Regions from separate parts of the Clostridium facile genome, predicted to be linked through region 2. Evidence: predicted binding sites of a transcription regulator. Region 2 holds the regulator's gene; the other holds the start of a gene.
The links. Region 2 encodes Rex, which represses fermentation and respiration genes when NADH is low (regulators of the CRP and FNR family bind a similar motif). Its sites were predicted from a motif close to ATTGTTAANNNNTTAACAAT; they were not measured.

Region 1 (3,211 bases), 890 kb from region 2:
AGAGGAAGCTATACCCTCTGTGTTCCAGCTTTTCCTTTAATTGTTGATAGTTCTCAATAATCCCATTATGGACAATAGTAACTCTTTCATTTCCGTGTGGATGGGAGTTTACATCAGATGGTTCCCCATGGGTTGCCCAACGGGTATGGCCAATCCCACAGTGTCCAGTAGGGCGGTGGGTTTCTTCCATTTTCTGTTCTAGGTTATCCAAACGACCTTTTGCTTTTTCAATTACGATTTTATGATTCTCAAATACAGCAATACCGGCGGAGTCATATCCCCGGTACTCCAATTTTCTTAATCCATCTATTAATACGTCAGTGGCATTCTGTTTGCCAACATATCCTACGATGCCGCACATAGTTGATCCATATCCTTTCTTATTTTAAAATAAAAGGCTGCCAGCTTTTTGTTACAGAAAAATTTGTTTTTTGTAACTGGCATAACGGTCCTTTTTATAAACCGGAAAGGTATCCGCCGAATATTTCGATTACCTTTCACCTCGTCACCTGAGTAGGCCTGGCGCTTTTGTTGCAGTATATTTTTCTATCCCCCTTTGATACTGCGAATGATCTATATTTATAGATAATTTATTATAACATATTTTATGTGGGAGTGGCTTATCTTTTTTTTAATTTTTTCCTAATTATAAAATTCAATTTACAATTGTGGTAAGTTTGTTTTACGGGCAAGTAAAAATTTCGTGGGAATCCCCTGCTCTGTAAATTTTATTTCATGTTCGGTAGTTAATAAATCCTCCGGGTAATCGCTATGGTGCAAATCCCTTGTTTGGTAAACAATTTCAAATCCAGCCTGTTCAAAATACTCAAAGGATTCCTCAAATAATTCGTCATCATCTGTTTTAAAATAAATTTCTCCATTATCCGCTAAAAACTCACGGTATTTTAAGAGCTGACGGGTATGGGTTAAGCGGCGTTTTTTATGGCGTTTTTTGCTCCAGGGATTGCAAAAATAAATATAAATCCGCTGAATGGCATCCTGTTGGTTTAATACTCCATCAATATATTCAATATTAAAAGAAGTCAATTTTAAATTCTCTACAGGAGTTTCTCCAAAAATTTGAGCAACATTCCGGCGGGCAACCCCTAAAATATCCATGCTAATATCCACTGCAAGATAATTGATATTTGGGTTTTGATAAGCCAACTCGGAGATAAATACCCCTTTTCCACATCCCAGTTCCAAGTGCAATGGTTGATTTTTGGAAAACAGCTGGTTCCATTTTCCCTTGCATTGCTCTGGCTGTTCAATAAAATAATCGCAAGCATAGAGTTCTGGGCGAGCCCAAGGTTTTGTCCGAATTCTCATAATTTCATCCTCTTTATTTCGTCAAATTTCCAAATACACAGAGCCAAATGCAATTTGGCTCTACTGAAGTTTCCGCAACACGGTGTTTCTGATGGGCGGGAATCAACAAACTGTCCCCTGGCTGCAAACAAATTTCATGGTCCTCAAACTGAATCACAGCGTTCCCTTGTAATACAGAAACCCATTCATCCTCTGTTTGATCGTACCAAAATCCACTGGGAGAACGATGTCCTTGCGAAACAATTTTTTCGATCCGAACACTTTTTGAACAAACCAGTTCTTCCACCTGTTCCTGTGGCAAAATTTCTTTTGGTGACGCAAACAAGTTCATTTTTTTCACCTCAAATTCCAGTCAAATAGCTGAAAAGCATTATAGCATATTTTCAGGATAAAAATCAATAATAGAGAAAAAAAGAAAAATTCAAATTATTTTTCAAAAACACATTGACAAAACTTTAACAATCAGGTATAATGTAGTCAAGAAATCGTTAAAACTTTAACAAACTTAGTTGGTATATCACTGTGATGAATAGGAGGTTCCCTATATGGCTACAAACAAAACAGTAACTATTGAAAAACAACCCTTAGATACATCCGCAATGATTGACAATCTGGTATCCAAGGCAAAAAACGCTTTAGAGGAGTTTATGTCCCTCAATCAACAACAAGTGGACCATATTGTCCACCAAATGGCTTTGGCTGGTTTGGATAACCATATGAAACTAGCTAAAATGGCTGTGGAAGAAACCAAACGAGGTGTTTGTGAAGATAAAATTATTAAAAACATGTTTGCTACCGAATATATCTGGCATAGTATTAAAGATGAAAAAACTGTTGGTATTATCAACGACAATGAACTGGAAGGCTATATGGAGGTTGCGGAACCAATCGGCGTTATTGCCGGAGTAACACCGGTAACGAACCCAACCTCTACCACAATGTTCAAGGCGTTAATTGCCATCAAGTCCCGTAACCCAATTATTTTTGGGTTCCATCCATCTGCTCAAAACTGTTCCGCCGAATCCGCACGCATTTTGAGAGATGCTGCAATCCAGGCAGGCGCCCCTGAAAACTGTATCCAATGGATCGACACCCCTTCCATTGAGGCAACTGGCTTACTAATGAACCATCCTGGGGTAAACATGATTTTGGCAACAGGGGGACCCGGTATGGTAAAAGCAGCCTATAGTGCCGGAAAACCAGCATTGGGAGTTGGTTCTGGTAATGTTCCAGCTTATATCAATAAAACCTGTGATGTTCCAGCTGCCGCCAACGATATCATGCTTTCTAAGACCTTTGATAATGGTATGATCTGTGCATCCGAACAGGCAGTGATCATAGACAAAGAAATTTCCGATGAATTCCGTAAAATTTTACAAGACAACAACTGCTATTTTGTAAAAGGAAAAGAATTAGAACAATTATCGGAATTCTGTTTCCCAAAAGAAAAAGGCTGTACATTAAATGGTACTATTGTAGGACAGTCCGCAGAATGGATCGCACAGCAGGCTGGATTCGAAGTACCAAAAGGAACAAAAATTCTAGTAGCTCCCATTGATGGCGTTGGAGAAGAATATCCACTTTCCAAAGAAAAGCTCTCCCCTGTCCTGGCTTATATCGAGGTAGACAGCGTAGAACAAGGGTTTGACCTCTCCAAACAGATGTTAATCCTAGGCGGTATGGGCCACTCCGCTTCCATCCACACCAAAGACAATGATATGGTTGCTGCTTTTGGTGAAAAAATGCAGGTAGGACGTATCCTGGTGAATTCCCCTTCCTCTCAAGGTGGTGTTGGTGATATCTACAATACCAATATGCCTTCTTTAACCTTAGGTTGTGGTTCTTTTGGACGGAATTCCACTACCCAAAATGTTTCCACCAC
Region 2 (3,211 bases):
TTTATCTTCTATATTTTGGGTTTATAATTGATAAAAACAACCGGAATTCGATCCTAACTATTGATATAATCTTAACAATATGCTATAATATTTGTTAAACAATATGCTATATTCTAGAAGTATAAGATATTATTAAATTAAGGGAGACAAAAACATGAGCAAAGTGGATATTGCAGTAGAACAATTTGCAAAAGTAGTCAAATCTCAGCTGGAACGTATTGAACGCATGAAAGCGCAAAAAGATTTTGTAGACTACCAAAAATTAGACAAAATTATTATTGGTGTATGCGGCGGTGACGGAATCGGCCCAGTTATCACCCATGAAGCGCAAAGAGTTTTGGAATACTTATTAAAAGATGCTGTTGCGGCAGGTAAAATTGAATTTAAAGTAATTGATGGTTTAACCATCGAAAATCGTGTTGCTTGCGGCAAAGCTATCCCAGACGATGTACTGGCTGAACTGAAATCCTGCCATGTTATCCTAAAAGGGCCTACTACTACCCCTCGTGCTGGCGACCCATGGCCAAACATCGAAAGCGCCAACGTTGCAATGAGAAAAGAACTGGATCTGTTTGCGAATGTTCGTCCAGTAAAAGTGCCAGAAGAAGGGATTGACTGGACTTTCTTCCGGGAAAATACAGAAGGCGCTTACACTTTGGGTTCCTGCGGTGTCAATGTAGACGAAGATTTGGGAATCGACTTCACCGTTACCACTAAACAGGGTACCGACCGCATTGCCCGTTTGGCATATGATTACGCGAAAAAGAACGGTAAAAACCGTGTTTCCATTGTTACAAAAGCAAATGTTATCAAAACAACAGATGGTAATTTCCTGCGAGATTGTAAAGAAGTTGCTAAAGAATACCCAGAAATCACAACAGATGACTGGTATATAGATATCATGACTGCAAAATTGATCGATAAAAAAAGAAGAACAGATTTCCGTGTATTCATTTTGCCTAACCTGTATGGCGATATCATCACTGACGAAGCTGCTGAATTCCAAGGTGGCGTAGGTACTGCTGGCAGCGCAAACTTGGGAAAACAATATGCAATGTTTGAAGCAATCCACGGTTCCGCACCACGTATGGTAAATGAAGGCCGTGACAAATACGCAGATCCATGCTCTATGCTGCGTGCAACCGTACTGCTGTTGTCTCACATTGGTTACCAGGCAGAAGCAGACCGCTTGGAACGTGCTTTGGATATCTGCATGTATGAAGAAAAGAAACTCAAAGTAACCGGTCATTCTGATGGGGCTACCACAGAAGAATTCGGAAACTATGTCATGGAAACCACAACAAAACTCTAATAAAAAGGTAGGTAAAGACCATGCCAAAAAACAACGAAGTATCTATGTCGGTGATCCGCCGTCTGCCAAGGTACTATCGATTTCTTGGTGAACTGCTCCGTACCGGTGTTGAAAGGGTTTCCTCCCGTGAATTATCCAATTTAATGGGGTTGACCGCATCCCAAATTAGGCAGGATTTAAACTGTTTTGGTGGATTCGGCCAACAGGGGTATGGCTATAATGTGCCACATCTCCACGAAGAGATTTCCAAGATTCTTGGCTTACAAAGCCAACAAAAAACAATCTTAATCGGTGCTGGTAACTTGGGTCGTGCTATTATTTCCTATTCCAGTTTTAAAGGGAAAGGATTTGAATTAATTGGGGTATTTGACCGTGACCCCAATCTGATTGGCACTAAAATTGCGAATCAAACCATAATAGATGTAAAAGAAATGGGTGAATTTTGCAAACAAAACTCCCCTACTGTCGCTATCCTCTGTGTGCCCAAGACAAGTGCCCATGCGATTGTAGAAAAACTGGTTGAATTAGGAATCCAAGGCTTTTGGAATTTTAGCCACTATGATATTATGATGGATTACCCAAATGTGGTGGCGGAAAATGTACATCTTAGTGACAGTTTAATGACCTTAAGTTATAAGGTAACGAACCATACAAAACAATAAATTCCTGTTCCTTTTAGAAATGGGATTGTAAAAAATCTCCTGTTATAGGGTAAAACTATAACAGGAGATTCTTATTATAGGCGAAATATTCATGGTATTTTATTATATCCGTTTATCTGCTGTAAACTCGATATATCCCAAAACATTATCTTCGCATGCAAAATAGAGTTTTGGTTGGGAAAACGTTGCCCTTGGAAGGTGAAAATATTCCCCCGTGCCACAGGAAACACGCTTTCCCTGTATTTTCCCACTAATTGCCTGCTCTTCCCACTCTAATCCCTTGACATGGGAAAGCTTGATCTTGTTCTGCTTTGCCAAGGATTCTACCACTTTATAAGAAGGAAGTTTTGATCTTTTCAATAGCCCTCCCATACGGGACACAAAAAATTCCAAATCCAAATCTGGTATTGTGGCAACATCATAAATTTGCCAGAATTGATATTGTGGATCGAATAAATCATGGTCATGAAAGCATTTTAACATTGCTTCATCATCAATAATCTGTTCCAATCCCACCTCCATATCAGATTGTTTCGGTATGGATAAATTTACTTCTGCCGCTGCTCCGTTTACGAACGCCCTTACCCCTTTGATGTCATTTAATTTCTTCTCTAACCGTATGCTGGAATCCATATCAAGGGGATTTTCCAAACTATAATGTAATTTTTTTCGCATTGATTATGCCACCTCCTGGCAGAAGTATGAACAGTATGGCTGGTTTTTATTCCATATACTTGTAAAGGAAGTTATTTTCCGTTATAATAATATCAAATGAAATTTTTGATTTCTTATTAAATATTAAGAATAGATTTCTAGAAAGGACCTAATGAACCATGAATTTGGATGAATTACGCTGCCAGATTGACCAGATTGACCAAAATTTACTGCAATTATTTGAGCAAAGAATGGAAATTGTAAAAGGGGTAGCGGCCTATAAAAAAGAAAATAATCTCCCTATTTTCCATAAAGACCGGGAAGATCAGATTATACAGCGGATTAGTTCCCAAGCTGCGCCCGAAAACGCAGAAGGCGCTAAGGTATTGTTTTCTACCCTGATGAATATCAGCAAATGCCTACAGCAAAAAGAAGTATTGGATTACACGTTGGATACCCTGAAGCTATTAGAAGAAATCCAGGCAGGCCATCAGCAGCCAGAACACCCCACAGTTGGATGTCAGGGAGTTGTAGGGGCTTATTCTTATCTAGCTTGCCAAAAAAAATTCCCAAATGCCACAAT

Region 1: the regulator Rex is predicted to act here: its motif matches at 1,773-1,792, upstream of adhE (bifunctional acetaldehyde-CoA/alcohol dehydrogenase).

What each region holds. Positions count from the first base shown of each region.
Region 1 is NZ_JACOQK010000001.1:338,261-341,471, reverse strand. Features, by position in the region: gene glmS (glutamine--fructose-6-phosphate transaminase (isomerizing)) at 1-361, opposite strand, end outside; gene trmB (tRNA (guanosine(46)-N7)-methyltransferase TrmB) at 661-1,329, opposite strand; gene H8Z77_RS01290 (cupin domain-containing protein) at 1,343-1,660, opposite strand; gene adhE (bifunctional acetaldehyde-CoA/alcohol dehydrogenase) at 1,875-3,211, shown strand, end outside.
Region 2 is NZ_JACOQK010000001.1:1,228,941-1,232,151, forward strand. Features, by position in the region: gene H8Z77_RS05175 (isocitrate/isopropylmalate family dehydrogenase) at 155-1,312, shown strand; gene H8Z77_RS05180 (redox-sensing transcriptional repressor Rex) at 1,333-1,974, shown strand; gene H8Z77_RS05185 (hypothetical protein) at 2,077-2,649, opposite strand; gene H8Z77_RS05190 (chorismate mutase) at 2,808-3,211, shown strand, end outside.